DNA from 3 places in the Bacillus sp. ISL-75 genome. Region 1 is predicted to be linked to each of the others. Evidence: predicted binding sites of a transcription regulator. Region 1 holds the regulator's gene; each other region holds the start of a gene.
What was found. The regulator CtsR, encoded in region 1, represses protease genes until heat stress. The targets are predictions, from matches to a motif close to ATGGTCAATAAAGGTCAAACA.
Positions count from the first base shown of each region.

Region 2: the regulator CtsR is predicted to act here: its motif matches at 5,199-5,219, upstream of clpB (ATP-dependent chaperone ClpB).
Region 3: the regulator CtsR is predicted to act here: its motif matches at 5,466-5,486, upstream of J7E63_RS04045 (ATP-dependent Clp protease ATP-binding subunit).

Region 1 covers NZ_JAGGQX010000004.1:50-7,641, reverse strand. The annotation lists gene disA (DNA integrity scanning diadenylate cyclase DisA) at 1-862, opposite strand, end outside; gene radA (DNA repair protein RadA) at 866-2,248, opposite strand; gene clpC (ATP-dependent protease ATP-binding subunit ClpC) at 2,358-4,799, opposite strand; gene mcsB (protein-arginine kinase McsB) at 4,817-5,887, opposite strand; gene mcsA (protein-arginine kinase activator protein McsA) at 5,889-6,437, opposite strand; gene J7E63_RS01005 (CtsR family transcriptional regulator) at 6,465-6,926, opposite strand; gene J7E63_RS01000 (hypothetical protein) at 7,047-7,202, opposite strand; gene J7E63_RS00995 (hypothetical protein) at 7,217-7,465, opposite strand; partial or broken rRNA gene rrf (5S ribosomal RNA) at 7,533-7,592, opposite strand, start outside.
Region 2 covers NZ_JAGGQX010000052.1:38,566-46,157, reverse strand. The annotation lists gene J7E63_RS20380 (BMP family ABC transporter substrate-binding protein) at 1-253, opposite strand, end outside; gene J7E63_RS20375 (Rossmann-fold NAD(P)-binding domain-containing protein) at 475-1,314, opposite strand; gene J7E63_RS20370 (hydrolase) at 1,394-2,116, opposite strand; gene J7E63_RS20365 (YjzD family protein) at 2,359-2,544, shown strand; gene clpB (ATP-dependent chaperone ClpB) at 2,590-5,184, opposite strand; gene J7E63_RS20355 (YjzC family protein) at 5,355-5,534, opposite strand; gene J7E63_RS20350 (Crp/Fnr family transcriptional regulator) at 5,815-6,507, shown strand; gene J7E63_RS20345 (YwiC-like family protein) at 6,569-7,300, opposite strand.
Region 3 covers NZ_JAGGQX010000009.1:333,070-340,661, forward strand. The annotation lists gene J7E63_RS04010 (hypothetical protein) at 1-137, opposite strand, end outside; gene ptsP (phosphoenolpyruvate--protein phosphotransferase) at 364-2,076, opposite strand; gene J7E63_RS04020 (phosphocarrier protein HPr) at 2,076-2,342, opposite strand; gene J7E63_RS04025 (hypothetical protein) at 2,726-2,920, opposite strand; gene J7E63_RS04030 (YkvS family protein) at 3,169-3,357, shown strand; gene J7E63_RS29480 (DUF6254 family protein) at 3,412-3,531, opposite strand; gene J7E63_RS04035 (CPBP family intramembrane glutamic endopeptidase) at 3,676-4,287, shown strand; gene J7E63_RS04040 (YkvI family membrane protein) at 4,320-5,369, opposite strand; gene J7E63_RS04045 (ATP-dependent Clp protease ATP-binding subunit) at 5,562-7,592, shown strand, end outside.

The DNA of each region.
Region 1 (7,592 bases):
GACCTTTATTCTCATCAAGGTGCACATAGCCAAGGTATCCCATCAATTTTAATAAGACCATATCCTCAATGGTACCACTCGTAGCCATGGCCTGCATCCGTCCAATCACTTCTCTGGCCTTGATGTCTCTGTCGAAGGCATAATCTTTAATAATGAGCATGGTCTCATCTTCGAGATCTGTTAATATTTCGTTCAATTGTAAACGAATGAGACGACCTTCTGTTCCTAACTCATGTAAATAGGTTAGAAGTTCATTCTTAATCTTTAAGACCATTTCAAAACGATGGAGAACCAGTAAAAAATCGTTATAGGTTACAGACTCCTCGAACTCTAGGATACTCAAATTGCTGATACTTTGTTCCAAAACGGTTTTATACTTCTCAAGCGTCTGAATGGCTTGATTGGCTTTAGTTAAAATTACCGCAATATCTTTTAATGCATAGCGAAAATTCCCTTGATACAGGGTAATGACATTTCTTCTTTGGGAAATGGCAATCACTAGGGCTTTTGTTTGTTTCGCTACCCTTTCTGCTGTGCGGTGCCGCATCCCTGTTTCAGAGGAAGGTATATCGGAATCAGGGGCTAACTGGGCATTGGCAAAAAGAATTTTATTTCCTAATTCATTGAGGAGGATGGCCCCGTCCATTTTCGCTAATTCATATAAAAAGCTGGGCGAAAATGGGCAATTGATTTCAAAGCCGCCGTCAACGATACTTTTTACCTTTTCGTTAAAACCAATGACAATAAGGCCGCCTGTGTTCGCACGGAGCACATTGTCGATTCCCTCGCGAATGGGTGTACCAGGTGCAAGGAACTGTAAAACTTCACTTACGGTATGTTCACCAAGCTTTTTACTCTCCATCTGCTACCCTCCTAACGCTGCTTTTAATGCTTCGCTCACTGACTTCACACCAATGAGTTCAACTCCGTTTGGGCCCTTCCAGCCGCCAAGATTATTAGCAGGGAGAATGACTCGCTCAAATCCTAGCTTGGCCGCTTCCTGGACACGCTGCTCAATCCTTGAAACCCTTCTTACTTCACCGGTTAACCCGACTTCTCCGATAATACAATCGGTTGGTCTTGTGGGTTTATCTCTAAAGCTGGAAGCAATACTGACAGCCACGGCTAAATCAATTGCTGGTTCATCCAATTTTACGCCACCAGCAACTTTTAGGTATGCATCCTGATTCTGAAGGAGCATCCCAACCCGCTTTTCTAAAACTGCCATCAAAAGTGGCACACGGTTATGATCAATTCCAGTTGCCATTCTTCTTGGGTTCCCAAAGCTAGTGGGGGAAATTAACGCTTGAATTTCAACGAGGACCGGTCTTGTCCCTTCCATCGATGCGACCACCGTTGAGCCAGCAGCGCCCCGTGAACGCTCTTCTAGAAATATCTCGGAGGGATTTGCCACTTCTTCAAGACCGAATTCTTTCATTTCAAAAATTCCCATTTCATTGGTTGAACCAAAACGGTTTTTAACTGCCCGTAAAATTCGATAGGTATGATGTCTTTCTCCTTCAAAATAGAGGACGGTATCCACCATATGCTCTAACAGTCTAGGGCCGGCTATCGATCCTTCTTTCGTTACGTGTCCAACAATAAAGATTGCAATCCCTTTGGTTTTCCCTATTCTCATTAATTCCGAGGTACACTCACGCACCTGTGAGACACTCCCAGGTGCGCTTGTTACATCTGGATGAAATACAGTTTGGATAGAATCAATGATGACAAAGCTTGGATTTGTACTATCGATGGTCCGGTTAATTTCCTCAAGATTCGTTTCAGAGTAAACGAGGAGATTTTCAGAGGATATTCCTAATCGCTCCGCACGAAGCTTTGTTTGCCGTAATGATTCTTCACCAGATATGTATAAAACCTTATTTCCTTTATTCGCTAATTGCGATGATACCTGTAACAGAAGCGTTGATTTACCGATTCCAGGGTCTCCGCCAATCAGCACTAAGGATCCCTTGACCACACCCCCGCCAAGTACCCGGTTTAATTCACTTAAGTCCGTTTGAATCCTTGGTTCATTCTCCATTTCAATGGAATTGATCGGCATTGGTTTGGTTAATAGTCCTGATCCGCCTTGGGAATGGGCGAATGCCCCTCTTCTTGTTGCACCAGTTACTTCAACTTCCTCAACCATCTTATTCCATTCACCGCAGCCAGGGCATTTCCCCATCCACTTTGGAGATTCATAACCGCACTCCTGACACATAAACTTTGTCTTTCGTTTTGCCATTCTACTTCGATCCTCTCGTTGAAACATTACAAATAATTAAAAAAAGAGGTACACGGTTTAGCTTTATTCACGTGTACCTCTCATGGTATTGCATCAATTGATTACATTTCTATTTTACCAAACTTGTTTTCTCTTCCATTCGAACAATAAATTCTCCATTATCTACATCGATCACCGCATGCTGACCTGTTAATAATGTTCCTTTTAATAGTTCTTCTGAAAGTCTGTCTTCAATATGCTTTTGAATCGCACGACGCAATGGTCTTGCCCCATACTCAGGGTCATAACCTTCCTGAGAAATTTTTTCCTTCGCTGCAGAGGTTAATTCTAGAGAAATATTTTGTTCTTTTAAGCGTTTAATTAACTGCTCTGAAAGTAAAGTTACAATTTCTTCAAGATGCTTTCTCTCCAACGCATGGAAAACAATAATTTCATCAATACGGTTCAGGAATTCAGGGCGGAAGGCTTTCTTTAATTCGCCCATTACTTTCCCCTTCATGTCTTTATAATCCTGATCGCCATCCTGAATATTAAAGCCCACATACTTGTTCCGTTTTAAGGCTTCAGCACCCACATTTGATGTCATAATCAAGACGGTATTACGGAAATCTACTGTTCTTCCTTTTGAATCAGTCAAACGGCCATCCTCTAGAACCTGCAAAAGGATATTAAATACGTCTGGATGTGCCTTTTCAATTTCATCAAGTAAAACAACGGAATATGGCTTTCTGCGAACCTTCTCTGTTAATTGTCCGCCTTCCTCATAGCCTACATATCCTGGCGGAGAACCAACTAGACGAGAGGTAGAATGCTTCTCCATATACTCGGACATGTCAATCCGAATCATCGCATCCTCGTCACCAAACATGGCTTCAGCAAGGGCACGGGCTAATTCTGTTTTCCCTACACCAGTCGGTCCTAAGAAAACGAAGGAGCCAATTGGCCGTTTTGGATCTTTTAATCCTGCTCTAGCACGACGGACAGCCTTAGATACGGCCTTAACAGCTTCCTCCTGGCCAATCACACGAGAATGGAGAACTTCCTCTAAATTAAGCAGCTTGGTCATCTCAGTTTGAGCTAGCTTGGAAACAGGGACACCGGTCCAACTTGAAACAACACTTGCAATATCTTCAACTGTTACTTCATTGTTTTCTTTCCCTTGCTTTTCCTTCCAGTTCTTCTTTGTTTCCTCTAGTTGTTCACGCAAACGCTGCTCCGTATCCCGTAAAGAAGCCGCTTTTTCAAATTCTTGACTCTGGACTGCAGAATCTTTTTCCTTGCGTACTTCCTCAAGCTTCACTTCTAATTCTTTTAAATTAGGTGGAGTGGTAAAGGAACGAAGCCGTACCTTGGAACCTGCTTCATCGATTAGATCAATCGCTTTATCCGGCAGGAAGCGATCAGAGATATAGCGGTCTGACAGTTTAACAGCTGCCTTAATCGCTTCATCTGTAATGGAGACACGGTGATGGGCTTCATAGCGGTCACGTAAACCTTCTAAAATCTGGATCGATTCTTCCGCTGTTGGTTCATCAACACGAATTGGCTGGAAACGTCGTTCTAAAGCGGCATCTTTTTCGATATATTTTCGATATTCATCAAGTGTGGTTGCTCCAATACATTGGAGTTCTCCACGAGCAAGCGATGGCTTTAAAATATTAGAAGCATCAATAGCCCCTTCTGCACCACCCGCACCAATCAATGTATGCAACTCATCAATGAAAAGAATAATATTTCCTGCTTGGCGAATTTCATCCATGACTTTTTTCAAACGATCTTCAAATTCACCACGGTATTTTGTCCCTGCTACGACTGTCCCCATATCAAGCGTCATTACTCGTTTATCACGCAGTATTTCAGGTACTTCATTATTGACAATTTGTTGGGCGAGTCCTTCTGCTATGGCTGTTTTACCTACACCAGGCTCTCCAATTAATACCGGATTATTTTTAGTCCGCCGGCTTAATACTTCAATCACACGTTGAATTTCCTTACCGCGTCCAATAACTGGATCCAGGCTACCTTCGCGGGCGATGGACGTTAGATCCCGTGCAAGGCTATCCAGCGTCGGCGTGTTAGCACTTGCTGATGCCCCGCCTTGATGCCCGCCAGACTCATTACTTCCTAATAGTTGAAGCACTTGCTGTCTTGCCTTATTTAAACTAACTCCCAAATTATTAAGTACTCGGGCAGCAACCCCTTCTCCTTCTCGGATTAAGCCAAGGAGAATATGCTCGGTCCCTACATAGGAATGTCCTAATTTTCGTGCTTCATCCATCGATAATTCAATGACCTTTTTAGCCCTTGGAGTATAGTGAATGGTTTGAGAAGCATCCTGTCCTTTGCCAATTAAATTTTCTACTTCTTTTTGGATTTTTTCAGAACCTAAACCAAGTCCATAAAGGGCTTTCGCAGCAATCCCTTCACCTTCCCGAGTTAACCCCAATAAAATATGCTCTGTTCCAATATTGTTATGACCAAGACGAATCGCTTCCTCTTGTGCTAAAGCTAGAACTTTCTGCGCTCTTTCAGTAAAACGGCCGAACATCATATTCTCTTCCTCCCCACCTATTTTTCTTGCTCCATTTTTATTCGTTCCCTAATTAATGCTGCCCGTCTGATGTCTCTTTCATGTGGTCTTAATGAACCCCCAGCATATTGCTGTAAGAATCCTGGCTGGGTCAGTATCATTAATTCATTTAAGATTGTCTTAGGCATTTTATCAATATAACCCATATCTATTCCAAGCCGAACATCCGATAAACATCTAGCTGCTTCTTTCGATTCAATAATTCGGCTATTAGATAACACACCTAACGATCTGAATACTCTGTCTTCTAATTGTATGTTCGAAGTTTTTCGTAATGCTTCACGGGCCGACCTTTCTTGTGAAATGAGTTGACTTACAACCCCTCTTAGGTCACGGCCAATGTCCTCTTCTGATTTACCAAGTGTGATTTGATTAGAAATTTGAAATATATTACCTAATGCTTCGCTGCCTTCACCATAAATTCCTCTAACAACAAGACCTAATTGGTGAATTGCAGGAATAATTTTATTAATTTGCTGTGTTAACATTAACCCTGGCAAGTGCATCATGACCGAAGCACGGAGACCTGTTCCAACGTTTGTAGGACAACTGGTTAAATAACCGTGTTTTTCATCAAATGCGTATTGAATATTACTCTCAAGCCAATCATCGATTTCATTCGCAGCATCCAACGCTTCAGATAATTGCAAACCTGGATACAAGCATTGAATCCGGATATGATCCTCTTCATTAATCATAATACTAACTTCTTCATTTTCGGTTAATATAACTGCCCCATATGGTGAATCTTCAGCTAGATGAGGGCTTATTAAATGTTTTTCAACTAAAACTCTTTTTTGGAGCGGCTGTAATTCTTCAACTTTCAACAATTCCATTTGGCCAAACTTTTGAATAGGAGACTGTTTTAAAATTTCTTCCATATTTTCAATAATCAATTTTGCTTCTTCATGTGAAAAAAGGGTTGGAAATTTATAATCATCAAAGTTACGAGCCAAGCGAATACGGGAGCTAAGGACAATATCTGAATCCGGTCCTTCCGCACTCATCCAGGAGCTGACAGCTTGATTTAGAAATCGTTCAAGCGACATGTTATTCCCCTCCCTCGTGGCTGGCTGCTAAATTTTTCTCCAACTTTCGTATTTCATCACGAATCTCTGCCGCCTTTTCAAATTCTTCATTTTGGATGGATTCCTTTAGATTACTTTTCAATTCTTCAATTTGTTTACGAAGATGGATTCCTCCGCCAATTCTCTTCGGTATTTTCCCATTATGTGTCCAGTTCCCGCTATGAAGTCGTCTTAAAACTGGTATAAGTTGTTCTTTAAACGCTTCGTAACAATGGGAGCATCCAAAGCGACCTACCTTTAAAAACTGTGGAAAGGTCATTGAACAAGAATTGCATTGAAGAATCTCCTCCTGGTGGAAGGGACTTTGGCTAGGCTTTTGAAAGTTCGGATCAATATTTAATAATCCTGCTAATAAATTATTAAAAGCAAAACCAGATTCCCCATTAAAAATGAACATTTCTCCCTTTTCCTGAGCACACTTTTCACAAAGATGCACTTCAGTCTTTTCACCATTAATGATTTTTGTAAAATGAAGCGCTGCAGGTCTTTGATTACATTCTTGGCAAATCATACTTTCACCTCTTACTCAGAAAAAAATTTATTTATATTTTAAAGATGTTAACATCGCTTTTAGCATTCTTGCTCTTAATTCATCTCGGTATGGAAGATCAATATAAAGAACGGAACGATCGATTACACTTAACATAATTTTCGCTTCCCGCTGTGAAATAATTTCTTCTTGTACGAGCCTTAAAATGACATCTTCTGCACTTGTTTGACTAACCCTGCCTTGTATAAGTGAGAGCAATTGATCAATTAAATGGGCCAAGTCATGGGATTGAACCTTCATAATCCTTATATACCCGCCACCGCCCCTTTTACTCTCCACAATATATCCTCTTTCAATTGTAAAACGGGTATTGATTACATAATTTATTTGAGATGGTACACATTGAAATTTATCAGCGATTTCACTTCGTTTAATTTCAACAAGATCCTTTTCACTTAATTCCAATACTTGTTTAAGATATTTTTCAATAATATCAGAGATGTTTCTCATCTTCCCACCCCCATTCTCTGACTTTGACTATATTTGACTAAATTATACTGAATTTTTTATGTAGATGCAACGATTCACTACTAATGATTTTCTCCAAATCTCGTCATTGTGAAACGTACATTAGTTAAAATATGTAGGGATGAAATTAAGAACACAAAAAAGACAACCATTACTGGTTGCTTTTGAATTGTGCTGGCTATGAACTGCTTTCATAGGGGTTGGGAGCGGCCCTGCTTTGTTACCGTCGATGGTCTTTTTCTTCTTCTTCGGTAACATTAGGTCCTCCTATGTTACCGTCCATGGCTTTTTTTCAGTTGTATGGGCACAATTATTCCTTTTTGTGACCAGTCGAGGCTTTTTTCCTCTTCCATGGGCACAATTATTCTTTTTTGTGACCAGTCCAGGCTTTTTTCCTCTTCCATGGGCACAATTATTCTTTTTTGTGACCAGTCCAGGCTTTTTTCCTCTTCCATGGGCACAATTATTCTTTTTTGTGACCAGTCCAGGCCTTTTTCCTCTCCCATGGGCACAATTATCATTTACTGATCTCCATACATTAATCTTCAAAAACACAAAAAAACAACCATTTCTGGTTGTCTTAGAATTGCCTGGCAACGTCCTACTCTCACAGGGACGCGTGTCCCAACTACCATCGGCGCTGAGAAG
Region 2 (7,592 bases), on a different contig from region 1:
CTTTTTGGTCAAACTCTTCTACTGCACGTTCGACAACTGCTTCTGAATTAATTCCTTCTTTATAAAACACATCCACATCAAATTTTGACTGTATTTTTAACAAACCTTTAAAGCCCTTCGTCCCCCATACTTGGTCATTGACCGTTTCAGGTACTAACAATCCAACCTTTTTTATTTTACCTGTAGATTTTGTCTCTCCGCAGGCCCCAAGCAAAAAAAGGCATAAAAGTATGATTCCGAAACGGTTTATCATTTCATGCATCTCCTTCGTACTGTTGCCATTTCTATAACACGTTTCCTTTACATTATTAATTTATAGAACAAAGGAAAATAATTCTATGACTGCTTTTTCCAATTTTATTCTAACCTTTCAACAAATAAATGAAAAGACAATTTTAAAACCACAACACATCTGGATCTTTATTTTATATGGTCATATATTTCATGATTCTTTCAAACAGTATGCCAATTGCCTTATAAACGATTTTCATACAATCGCTGCACATGTTCCATTTGTGCCAGGATAGAAGCTGAAATTGGGGTTACCTTTCTTACTGTTACTTTTAATACTGGAAGATCACCTTGTATTGATGATAAGTTACTTAACCGAGCCTGATTTTCATCGATTTTTAGGTAAGAAGCACACCTGAACCATTGGTCATCACTTCCACTTTCAATCAAATAACTCCCAGGTTTTCCTTTCTCTATGATTTCTAAGATTGATTCAATGGCATCATCAACAAATATGACATCGCTTATCCATTCCCGTTCTTCATGAGTTATATCTGTCTTTTTAAATTTGGAAACAATAGCTTGTTGAAACAAAAAAGTTAACGGCTGCCATGGACCATAAATAGCAGGTAAATACAATATCTGTGTATTCTTTACTAATCCGTTTATCCTACTTAGGAATCCCTCAATTTCTTTTCCCCTAAATGTTCTGGTAAGCATTTGAATTGGAAGAATAAAAACGATATTCGCATTTTTGTTATTGTCCTCTATATACTGAATAATCGGCTTTATTACCTCTTCATTTTGTAAAATTTGTTCCTTTTTAAGCATAAATAAGTCATATATAGAAAATATAAGCCTTGTATTACTTATGTCTTCTCTAGGACTATTCTCCAACTCGAATAACGATTTTTCCAGAAAGTTTGCATTTCGACCGACTTCAAGTCTTTTTTCATCAAGAAAATCTATATTATCAAACTCATCTATATGAACGCCATTGACCTCTATTCCTTTATTGAGCAGGTTTTTGCCAACGTGAAAACCAACAAAGTCAAACATCCCAAATATAATTGCCTTGTCCATAAAATATTCCTCCCCATACTTACCTTAATGAATCCTATGCGTATCGCTAAGGAAATATTTCTTTTTGGGGAGGACCAGCCTAGAGGATCGATTCATGGTTGTTGAAAAACTTTAACATCATATGGCCAAGCTGTTGTTTTTTTTCAGGAAGAATGAAAGTAGGGTTTATTTCTGAGTCACTGATTATTTGGTGATACACTTTAGATTGGTTATACGATTTCCCCCCTGAAAGGACATGAATAATTTTAACTGGACATCCAAATTGAAGATTTATTTTATCATCCATACTGAAAATATGGTTTTCGAGTACATGTTGGTCCATTTGATGTGCTGCTACTAATTCCCTCATTAACTTTTTATAAAAGAATTTATGTTCCTTTTCTTGTTCAAGATGGTTTTTCAAGGAAATAATTGGGGTGAGCAGAATAATTGACCGTATCCGCCCTTTCATTTTCTCCATTAAACTTATGGCAACCAGTGCCCCCATACCTTCGGCTAAGATATGGATTTTGTTATTTAATATTTCACTTCTTATGACATGCTGGTATAACCTCTCGGCAAGCTCAACTGCATTATTGCTCCCCCAGTTTCGCCCATATAGATTTGAGGAAAAAATGGTGTACCCTTTTTCTTTAAGCTGGTTAACAATAGCTAACCTTCCTTCATTTTGTGTCCAAAAGCATTTACTTTCATCGACAAAATGTCTTTCATCTCCAATTATTAAGATCCCAAATCCGGTAGGCTTTTCAGGGTAGTGAATAATATTCCATTGGGTATCCATCTGAAAATTACGATTCTCCATAGATAAATCTCCTTTTACATATTTCCTCACAGTATTGTATGCCGCCTCATTAAAGATGAAAGGGGGGTTAGCCTATTTTTATTAAACTCATCTGGAAAATTAGTAATCACCCTTTTAAAAACGGAAAATGCTCGGAATAGCCTGAATGGTATTACTTACCACTGGCGGAAGTTTCACTTTATCATTTCAGAATCATATGATAATATAAATGAAGATGTAAAATAGGTTAGAGGTGAAAAATAGTGCGATTTTTTTGGACCTTTTTCTGGTCATTTCTTTTAGTGCAAATGCTTACATATGTAGTGAGTTCAATGACTGCAGGTGCTAAATATGAATTTATGCCTGCTGCTATTGCTTCAGTTGGGGTAACGGTCTTGATTTACATTGCTGCTGCAATAATTCCTAACGAGCCTGCGACAAAACATTAAGAAAAAGGTCATCCTATCTAATGGATGACCTTTTTCTATAGGTATTTAATAAACCGATAAAGTAATCTCACCATCGTTAGTATTTATTTCCACTCTTGACTGATCATGTAACTTGCCAGCGATTATTTCACGGGCTAGCTTGGTTTCAATGTTTCTTTGAATAAATCGTTTTAAAGGCCTTGCCCCATAAATTGGATCAAATCCATTTACGGCAATGAATTCTTTTGCTTTCTCATTAATGATTATATCAATTTGTTGATGTTTTAAACGATTTTGAAGTTCTCTCATCATTTTGGCAACGATATTCTTTATTTCATCCAATGATAGCGGCTTAAAGAGGATCGTCTCATCGATTCGATTTAAAAACTCAGGACGGAAATGTCCCCGTAATTGACTCATCACTTTCTCCCTTACCTCTTCAGAGATTTCAACCTCGGTTTCACTACGTTCTAGTAAAAAATGTGAGCCAATATTAGAAGTCATTATAATAACTGTATTTTTAAAGTCAACGACACGCCCTTTTGAATCTGTAATTCTTCCGTCATCAAGCGCTTGTAAGAGAATGTTAAATACCTCAGGATGAGCTTTTTCAATTTCATCCATTAAAACAACAGAATATGGTCTTCTCCTTACTGCTTCCGTCAACTGTCCGCCTTCTTCATAGCCAATATAGCCTGGAGGGGCTCCAATTAGGCGGGAAACAGCATGCTTCTCCATATATTCAGACATATCGATACGTATAATATGTTCCTCACTGTCGAATAAAGACTCGGCCAATGCTTTCGCAAGCTCCGTTTTCCCAACACCTGTCGGGCCTAAAAATAAAAACGATCCAATTGGTCGATTAGGATCCTTAATTCCAGCACGAGCCCTGAGTACTGCATCCGCCACCAAATTTACTGCCTCATTCTGACCGATGACTCTTTCGTGTAGGATCGATTCCAATTTTAACAGCTTTTCTCTCTCCCCTTCTACTAGTTTAGAAAGAGGTATTCCTGTCCATCTTGATACGATATTGGAGATTTCTTCTCCAGTAACTTCTTCACGAAGTATACGTTCGTCCTTTGCAGTTGCCGTTTCGAGTTCCTTTAGCTCTTTTTCTGCTAACGGAATTTGACCGTGGCGAAGCTCTGCCGCTCGGTTTAAATCGTATTTATCTTCAGCTTGTTGAAGCTCCCTGCGAAGCTTTTCCAGTTGTTCTCTTTTCTCCTGCAATTTCTGTATACTTTGTTTCTCTTGAAGCCATTTTGCTTTCATTTCATTGGCTGTTTCTTTTAAATCAGCTAGTTCTTTTAGGAGTGCCTCCAGCCTCAACTTGCTCCCATCATCAACCTCTTTACTTAAGGCAGCTTCTTCAATTTCCAATTGCATAACCCTGCGTGTTACTTCATCTAATTCGGTAGGCATTGAATCTATTTCAGTACGTATTAAAGCACAAGCCTCATCGACTAGATCAATTGCTTTATCAGGCAAAAAACGATCGGTGATATAACGATCAGATAATGTGGCTGCAGCAACCAAGGCATGGTCATGAATTTTAACACCGTGATGCACTTCATATCGTTCTTTTAACCCTCTTAAGATTGAAATGGTATCTTCAACGTTTGGTTCTTGAACCAATACCTGCTGAAATCTACGTTCAAGCGCTGGATCCTTTTCGATATATTTTCGGTGCTCATCTAGAGTAGTTGCTCCAATACAATGAAGTTCACCACGGGCAAGCATTGGTTTTAACATATTGCCTGCATCCATCGCGCCTTCCGTCTTACCGGCTCCTACGATCGTGTGAATTTCATCAATAAATAACAAAATTCGTCCTTCACTTTTTTTGATTTCATTTAGGACTGCTTTCAATCTTTCTTCAAACTCACCTCTAAATTTGGCTCCAGCAATTAACGCACTCATATCCAATGAGAAAATTGTTTTATCCTTGAGTCCTTCCGGTACATCTTTCCTAACTATCCTTTGTGCCAACCCTTCCACAATAGCAGTTTTCCCTACACCAGGTTCACCGATTAAAACAGGATTATTCTTTGTTTTCCTTGATAATATCCGAATTACATTGCGGATTTCAGAATCACGGCCAATAACTGGATCCATTTTTCCTTCTTTAACCTCAGCAACAAGATCCCGTCCATATTTTTTTAGTGCTTCGTATCCTGCTTCTGGATTTTGTGATGTCACTCTTTGGTTCCCCCTAATTTCTTTAATTGCTTGCAAAACTTTGTCTGGTTGAATTCCAACGTTTTGTAAAAGCCTTCGCATTTCTGAATCCTTCGCGTAGACTGCAGCTAACAGAAGATGTTCAACCGATAAATACTCATCAGAAAACTTTTTGGCAAACTCCTCGGCACTGACAAAAAGTTTTTGCAGCTTGGCTGTGATATAAAGTTTTCCCTGTTCAACCCCACTTCCCGTAACCTCTGGTTTTTTAGCAAGAGCAGCAGTAAGGTTCTTTCTAATTTTTTCGGGAGGGATACCTGACTTTTCTAATATAGAAGAAATGAGACTATCTTCTTGATCCATTAAACATAAAAACAAATGGGGTTCATCAATCTCTTGATGATTTTCTTTGACAGCTAGTGACTGAGCATCCATTAGCCCCTTTTGTAACCTTTCTGTCATTCGATTCATGTCCATTTTTTATCACACCCTTTTTGACCAATTTTGACCTTTCCTTTTATTATAAAACTTCATATATAAAAAGTAAATTTTTGCAAAGAAGAAAAACAGCAAAAATTGCCCACAAACGCCAAGGCGCAGGCAAAAGAAAAAGCCACCCCATGGATGACTTTTCCTTATTTATTTATTTATGGTTTCCGCTGATATGTCCAAACACGTTCATCATTTGATGTTTCAGGAAATGTATCCCCTGCTTTTAGCTTTATTTTTTTTGGATTATTAACAGGGCTTTCCGTGTCACCGATTTCAACATACACACCATTATTAGGTGCTTTTTTTCCTGATTTAAACTGATGATTTTGACCCATTTTTTTCCCTCCTTCTATTCTACATCTTTATTATTACCTTTTTGTTAGCGGTCCATTATTGGAATTTTTTGCAAATTATATTATTAGTCGACATTATTTCCTAAGAAATACGCAAAGATTCTTCAAACTTTTGACGATTGTATGAACTTATCGCTCATTTGTTGCTAATTATTCTTTGTTAACAATATAATTATAGTATTATCTAGCAAATTAAACCTTGACTGTCATTTTTTAAAATCAAATGAGCATTGAATTCGTACCTTTAAAGGTGGTTATGAGTATGCAGTCAGTAAAAGAAATGCCGGTAACACTGTCCCATCTTTTTGATACCGTTCACCATATAAAAAAAATTGAAAAAGGTACCTTTTTATTTCAAGAAGGATCTGTAGCCGATGAATTGTATATTATTCAAAGTGGCATTCTTCAAATCAGCAAGATCATCCCTGACGGAAGAGAACTTACGTTAAGAATGTGCTCGCAGGGTGATTTTGTTGGTGAATTAAACTTATTTTCCCCTTCTTCAAGATATTTATTAAGTGCACGTGTTGTCGAGAGTGGTGAAGTAGCCGTTATTATGAAAGACACGCTTGAGGAAAAACTCTCACAAAATCTGGCACTTTCATTTGAATTCATAAAGTGGATGAGTCAGCAATATCGAAAAACACAAACCAAGTTTCGTGATTTGGTTCTTCATGGAAAAAAAGGGGCTCTTTATTCCACACTTATTCGAATTACCAATAATTATGGAATTAAAACCAATAAAGGAATATTAATTGAATTACCACTAACCAATCAAGAGTTAGCCAATTTTTGTGGTACATCAAGAGAAGTAGTAAATCGCTTGTTAAGCGATTTACGTAAGGCCGATATCCTGTCAATTGATAAAGGAACAATTACTATTCATGATTTAGAGTATTTAAAACGGGAAATTGATTGTGAAGATTGTCCAACTGAAATCTGTAAAGTTGATTAGAATTGCTGCTGGCAAACAACTTAAAATAAAGCAAAAAAATCGGTCATATCGACCGATTTTTTTATTTTAATAAGATTATTTGAATGGCCATGATCGTAAAGAATATAGCTGAATTTATTATTTCGTAAATGCCAATTTGTTTAGGCGATAATGGTTTCCCATAAAATATAATAGCTCTCAGAAGACTTGGGATAAATGCCATAGCAACGATCCAAAAGCCAACTCCGAACCACACTGTCACTAACATAAAATGGTAAATCCATGAAATCCATTTAAATTGGGTATTCTTCTTCTCCCTAATCATTGTTTTGACATAAAAAGTACAGCCCACAAAAAACAGGACCGAAGTTACAAAGGTGAAAACAAGCATCTCTATGTTTATAACACCGTGTCCTAAATAACTGCTTGCTAATCCAGCAACTGAAAAGGCAAAAATAGCAGAGAGATCATTCATAAAAGCACGGTCTTGATTTTTGGAAGTAAAGTAAGCATTTAGTATAAAAAACGGAATCATTAGAAGACCAAAATAAAAAATAGTTGGTCTTTCCAAAAGTGGAATAAGTAAAAGTAATAGGGATGGAATCATATATACAAGTGTCCATATAGTATAAAACTGAAGTTTTTTCTTTTTAAATAAAAGAAGCATCGGATAGGTCGCCAAGTATAATAGGAGCCATCCAAAGAAAAATGGAACATGCTTCCACATAAACCCTCCTTCAATGACACCAAGCCAAAAAGGGATGATTAGCATTGCCCATGCACCATGTTGTTTCGGTAAAAATAACTTCATCATTTTCACTCCTCTTCCTTGACTAACCTAAATATAAGCCAGCTGAGCGGAAAAATAAGTGAAACACATCACATAATTACAGTAAAAAAGAAGGACTCCGCCTTCTTTTTGTGACAAATTTGTTTAGGTTAAAAGGGAAGTACAGCAAATCTATATCATCTACTAGGTAACTTCAATCATCTCTAGTTCGGTTATCTGATGAGTGATTGCTGTATTTCCATTAAAGACCCATAATTCTATTTTAACAAACATTATATCCCCTAAATTGTATTGTAGAGTATATCCATATTTAAAG
Region 3 (7,592 bases), on a different contig from region 1:
GTATCAAGAGAGTAAGGGTTGTGACCAATGTTAATTCTCATTTCATCAGTCAACTGGAATGGTTCATTAACCAAAGCCTCATTGGTTGCTTGACCTAGTAGTGAGCTTCCATCAAAATGTACAGGTTTTTGTTCCATACTTCCATTCACCTCCACCATTTCAAATTTACCATGTCCAATAAAATACTTGCCTATTCCTGTCCATCTATCACCCTAAAGTACCGGCCGAAAAATAGGTACTATGTATCACTTATTATACTCAAAAATCCATAATAAAAAAGGCAATACTGTGAAAAATCAAAAAATAAATGAACGACAGAAAAAGACCGGCTAATCATCAGCCGGTCTTTTTTGAGTATTGTGTTTACTTTGTGGCGCCATTTACTGCTTCAATAACCTGAGCGGTTGTTTGCATATTTAAAACTTGTTGAGCAAGCTTCTCCATATCAGATTTTTTCAAATTCCTGATTTGTGAGCGAGCTTTTAATATTGAAGTTGCACTCATTGAGAATTCATCAAGCCCAAGACCTAAAAGAACCGGAATGGCCGTTTCATCTCCTGCCATTTCCCCACACATACCTGTCCATTTTCCTTCTGCATGTGCTGCATCAATAACCATTTTTACTAATCGTAAAATGGATGGGCTATAGGGCTGATATAGGTATGAAACACGTTGGTTCATGCGGTCTGCAGCCATCGTATATTGAATCAAATCATTAGTTCCAATACTAAAGAAGTCTACTTCTTTTGCAAATTGATCAGCTAAGATAGCAGTTGAAGGAATTTCGACCATTATTCCAAGTTCAATTTCATCGGAAACCTTTTGACCTTCAGTAAGAAGCTTTTGCTTTTCATCTTCTAGAATCGTTTTTGCCGCACGGAATTCATCCAGGGTTGCAATCATCGGGAACATGATTTTTAAATTTCCATAGGTACTTGCCCGTAACAAGGCTCTAAGCTGGGTGCGGAATATATCCTGCTCTTCCAAGCATAATCGAATTGCACGGAAGCCTAAGAATGGATTCATTTCCTTTGGTAAGTCCAAATATGGCAGTTCTTTATCCCCGCCAATATCCAAGGTACGAACTACAACAGGTTTTCCTTTTAATCCTTCTAAAACGGCTTTATAGGACTCAAACTGTTCTTCCTCAGTTGGAAGCTGATCTCTTCCCATATATAGGAACTCGGTTCTGTAAAGACCAACACCTTCCCCGCCATTTTCAATTACTCCCTTTAAATCCTTGGGAGTACCAATATTGGCGACCAATTCTACATGATGATCATCATTCGTTACCGTTGGTTCGTTAACAAGCTTGGCCCATTCAGCTTTTTGTACTTCATACTCATCATGAACTTTACGGTATTGTTCAACAAGTTCTGGAGTAGGATTTATAAGTACTTCACCTTTTAAACCGTCTACAATAACTAGATCCCCATTATTGATTTCCTCAGTAGCTGTTTTTGTTCCAACTACTGCTGGAATTTCCATAGAGCGAGCCATAATTGCTGAATGTGAGGTACGTCCACCAATATTTGTTGTAAATCCTAAGACATATTGTCTGTTTAATTGTGCTGTATCTGAAGGTGTTAAGTCCTCTGCAACAATGATAACTTCCTCAGCAATCATGCTTGGATTAACTAGTTGAACACTTAATAAATGGGCTAATACACGTTTCGTTACATCACGAATATCTGCTGCACGTTCTTTCATATATTCATTATCCATTTGTTCAAACATCATAATGAACATATCTGCCGTTTCCTTTAAAGCAGATTCAGCATTCACTTTATCAGACTGAATTTTTTCTTCGATAGGTGTATTTAATTCAGGATCACTTAGGACAAGTAAATGTGCTTCAAAAATTGCTGCTTTATCCGCACCCAAGTCAACTTTGGCACGGTCACGAATTGCTTCGAGTTCTGCTTTAGATTTTTCCATTGCCTGTCGAAAACGGTCAACCTCTGCAGCAGCATCGTCAATTGTTTTTTGTTCAAAAGATAAATCTGGTTCAACAAGACGGTATGCCTTCGCAATTGCGATACCGTTTGATGCTGCAATCCCCTGTAAAAAAGTCATTATTCAGCCAATCCTTCTTTTTTCAATGTCTCTTCAAGGCTATTTAAAGCATCGTTTGCATCGTTTCCTTCTGCTGAAATCGTAATATCTGCACCTTGGCCAACACCTAGAGACATAACACCCATAATTGATTTTAAATTAACTTTTTTACCTTTATATTCTAAATGAATCTCAGAATCAAATCGGCTAGCCGTTTGTACTAATAAAGTTGCTGGTCTTGCATGTATCCCTGTTTCTGCGATTACCTTAAATTGCTTTTCTGACATGATCATCAAACTCCTTTAATATATAGATAAATATAAACTTGCTTCATTAAAAATAAACATTTCTCATCATTTAGTCAACTAAATCATTAATTGGCTAAAGAGTTAAATTCAAATCTTTTTCGCTTATTTTTTCCAAAAGGAAAACAAATATGTAATGAATTTACACTCTCATGATAATGTTTTTTGTGTATTCAATTGATAGAATAGCACTTTCCACTTTATCAAACAACTGAAAAATCAATTTTATATCATTTGTCACAATTCTGTCAAAAACATTCATAAACTATCATATTCCCCCCAAAAAAAACAATAAAATCTGTTACCTTCGACAGCTTTTGATTATTTCAACATTCCTAATGGAGAGTTCCTGGTAATAATAGCGATTAGCTTCTTGGTTCTTTTAGATATTGATACAAAACATCGCCTCCCCTCTGACCAATTCCGCGGAAATGCTTAAAATCTTTTCTTTTTACAAGTACCTGACGAAATTCCATGAAATCATCATTTGTTACAAAATACTCTGAAAGTTCACCAGTCATTAGTCGATCCAGGATTTCAGTGATCATTTCTTCCTTCATACTGTTGCACCACCTTTACCTGTTTATATTAACGTATATGACTTTTATTAAGCCAATTTTCGAAACTTACGATAACTTTTGAAAGCGTTTCCGATTCTTTTATGGCCTTTTTTCTCATATAATTAAAATGTTTATAAAGAATTAACATAATTGTCAAATAAAAGCCTTTACGAAATGAATAAAGTAGTGCAAACTGTTATTTAACTGGATTTTATTATAGTTTTTTGAGGTAAAGGAGAGAGACTAAAATGAGAAAAGCAGAAGTAGGAAATATCATAGAATTCCGCGGTGGTCTAAAGGGGATTGTTGAAAAGGTAAATGAAAATTCTGTCATAGTCGACCTAACATTTATGGACAATTATCGTGATTTAGAATTGGATCAACGAACAGTTGTTAATCACAAAAACTATAAGGTTGTAAAAGAAAGCGCTTATTAATTAATAGAATTATAGAAAAGGCAGTCTAACCATGGCTGCCTTTTTTTTAAACCGTTATTCGCCTTTTCCAGCTTCCTTTGATAACTGCTTTAAACTTTTGACTTTCCCATGAGGATTTTGATCTTGTTTCCTAACTGTCCATTCTCGTTCTTGTTCACTCTTTGATTTGCTCATCCCTTTCACTCCCTTCTTTATTATTTTTTTCTTTTCTTGGTGTTCTAACCAATATAAATGGGGAATGGGGTGATGTAATGATTTCCATTTGAAAAACTAATTTGGTAAAATAAATTTTATTGTTTCGAAAAGGAGATCGCGATAATGAAAAAATTCTTCCAAGACCCTCGCATACTTATTGGTTTTATTATTGCTCACGTTCTTTTATTTTTTTCATTTCATGATAGAGCGATCTTTTGGTATATATTTTCAGGATCAGTTCTGGTACTCATCGCATACTCAACCTTTCAAGAGGAGGTGGATGATGAAGTATCATTTATTCAATTTATCCTACTAGGATCAATATCAGGTTTCTTATTATATTTTGTTTTTCGGGCTGGTATATGGGGAATCGAGATACTTCAGCTGCCAATTGATACAAGCATTAAAAATCTCTATAATTGGTATGCCCCATCCTTTTTTTGGCAGTACCTTGCACTTGTTTTAGTTGCGGCACCTGGCGAAGAACTTTTCTGGCGTGGATTTATCCAAAAAAGACTCTCGAAATACTTAAATCCGGTTGTAAGTATTTTGTCTGCATCAATTCTGTACGCTTCCGTCCATATTTATTCGGGCTCATTTTTATTAGTTCTCGCTGCCTTTATTTCTGGTTTTGTGTGGGGCTATCTTTATTTTTTAAAAAAGAGTATGCCTTTGGTTATTGTTTCTCATATCATTTTTGACCTTTTGATTTTTATTATTTTGCCTTTTAATTAGAAAAGCAGAGTGTCTAATGGACACCTGCTTTTCTATTTTCTTATACTTGGTGTAAATGGTTTCATCCATAGTAAAATAAAAAAAATCATGCAGATGTAACCAAACAATGGATACAAATAGGATAGCAACGTACCGTAATTCACAAGACTAATCAGGTAGGAAACAATAAAAATAAGCGTAACCGACACCATTGTCGGAATGGGCAAATATTGCTTCAATTGTCGGTCCAGTCCAAAGACATTTCCAATCACAGAAGTAAAAATCTCTCCATAAATAACGAGAACAAAAATCCAATAAAAAAAAGGGGCTAAGTTTTTCATAACAATTGCCATTGGAATATTATACTGTTCCAAATTAGGAAGCATGATTAAAGTGAAATGACCAGCAATCAATATCACTGTTAAAGCAGCACCCCCAAGAATCCCTCCCCATTTGATTATCCAATCATCCTTTACCTCTGTTGCAATCGGTACTAAAACGGCTTGTGCTAGCCCCAGATTCAATGCCACATATGAAAATGGTGCAATCACACTTTTCCAGCCATCATCGGAATGAGGAATAAATAATAATTGATTGAGGAAGTTGGGCATTTGAATGGAATAGAACATTAAAATTATGCTGAATGTGATCATTACCGGAACAACAAACGTGTTGACAGCAAAAAGACCTTTTGTTCCAACTAGCATGACTAAAAAGGATAAAAAAATTGTCAGGAAAACACCGACTGCTTTGGGTAGATTTAACTGTTCCTCAAAAATAGCCCCAGCCCCTGAAAGCATCACAGCACTAACACCAAGAAGCATAAATAGCATAAAGACGTTAATGACACGACCAGGCCATTTGCCAAACAAATACTCATTAAACTCTTGATAAGATTTTGCATCTATAAGTGCAGCCATTCTCATTAATTTTGAACCCAATGAAATAAAGAGATATCCGCTCATCAATATACTTATTAAGCCAAAGAAACCAAACCGTGAAAAAAATTCAACGATTTCTTTTCCCGTGGCGAATCCAGCGCCTACTACAGTGCCTACATAGACCGCCGCAATCTGAAATGCTTGAGTCCAATCCCTTTTCACATCATCTCCTCCTTATCATCAATATATGATGCTAAGGACAAACAAAGACGAGCTTTTTTCCTGAAATAGCAAGCATTACCAAAAACAAATTTCTTGAAAGTCAAAAAAGGTCAGAGTATACTATCGTCATAAGGTCAAATATAGTCAAAGTCAAAGTGAAAATATGAATCTTTACGAGGAGGTAATTTGCTTATGCTTTGTCAACAATGTAATGAGAACCATGCAAACATCCAATTAAATATGATTATTAACGGACAACGTAAGGAAATCAAACTCTGTCACGAATGCTATACAAAAGAAAAGCAAACTTTAGGTGCAAGTTTTGGTCCAAAGATGAATTCTTATCCAAGCTTCCCATTTGAAAATCTGTTCATGAATAACGCTTCTCATGAAAAGGATGATAGCATTCAACCTACACAACAAACAGGAAGAAAAACCGGAAAAGGTGGCTTTATTGACCAATTCGGACGTAATTTAACCCAAATGGCAAAAGCGGGGTTGATAGATCCTGTCATCGGCCGCGATGGAGAAGTAAAGCGTGTCATTGAAATACTAAACAGACGAAATAAGAATAATCCGGTATTAATTGGTGAACCAGGGGTCGGGAAGACTGCAATTGCTGAAGGACTTGCCCAGAAAATTGCTGAAGGAGATGTCCCAGGTAAGTTACGAGGTAAAGAGGTATATTTGCTTGACGTTGCTTCCCTTGTTGCAAATACAGGAATCCGTGGCCAATTTGAGGAAAGAATGAAGCAAGTCATTTCCGAATTACAGGACCGGAAAAATATTATCCTTTTCATCGATGAGATTCATCTGCTAGTAGGTGCTGGCTCTGCTGAAGGCTCTATGGATGCCGGCAACATTTTAAAGCCAGCCCTTGCTCGTGGAGAACTTCAGGTGGTTGGTGCAACCACATTAAAAGAATATCGCCAAATCGAAAAAGATTCTGCTCTGGAACGGCGCTTCCAACCAGTTCATGTACTTGAACCGACTGCAGAAGCTGCGATTGATATATTAAAAGGGATACAAAAGAAGTATGAGGATTATCATGAAGTCGTCTATTCTGATGAAGTAATCCTTGCCTGTGTTCAATTGTCTCAGCGCTATATTCAAGACCGCTTTTTACCAGACAAAGCCATCGATTTGCTTGATGAAGCTGGTTCGAAATTAAACCTAGTTTCGGATTATAAGAGCAATGAACAAATTGAAATACGTTTAAAAGAGATTGTTGCTGAGAAGGAAGAAGCACTTAAAAATGAGCAGTATGAAAAGGCCGCATCCCTTCGCGATGAAGAAACAAACCTTGAAAAGTCTTTACATTTAATATCAAGCTCTGAAAGACCCATCGTTGATGTAGGGCTTATTCAAGAAATCATCGAACAAAAAACAGGGATACCTGTTGGAAAGCTCCAACAAGATGAGCAGCTAAAAATGAAAGCATTAGAAGAAAATCTTAACCAAAAGGTTATTGGCCAGGAAAAGGCTGTAAATAAAGTTTCTAAAGCGATTAGACGTAGTCGAGCCGGCTTAAAATCAAAGCATCGCCCAATTGGTTCCTTTTTATTTGTTGGACCAACCGGAGTGGGAAAAACAGAGTTAACCAAAACGCTTGCTGAGGAATTATTTGGTTCTAAGGATTCGATGATCCGCCTTGATATGAGCGAATACATGGAAAAACACAGCGTCTCTAAATTAATCGGCTCACCTCCTGGTTATGTAGGTCATGAAGAGGCCGGACAGCTAACCGAAAAAGTGAGGAGAAATCCATATAGCATTATTTTATTAGATGAAATTGAAAAGGCACATCCAGATGTCCAGCATCTGTTCCTGCAAATTCTTGAAGATGGCCGACTCACAGACAGTCAAGGAAGAATTGTCAGCTTTAAGGATACTGTTATCATTATGACAAGCAATGCTGGTGTGGGCCACAAGACAGTTCATGTTGGATTTGGTACAACAGAGGCAATCGAAGAAGCAAGTATACTTGACTCGTTAGGCGGCTTCTTTAAGCCAGAATTCTTGAATCGTTTCGATAGTATCATTGAATTCAATTCACTGGGTAAAGAGCATATCCTCTATATTGTCGATTTAATGATTAGTGAATTACAAGAAACACTTACTGAGCAAAAGATTGAATTAACCATTACAACAGAAGCAAAAGAAAAACTAGCTATGCTTGGGTACCACCCCGCATTTGGGGCACGCCCGCTCCGCCGCGTAATC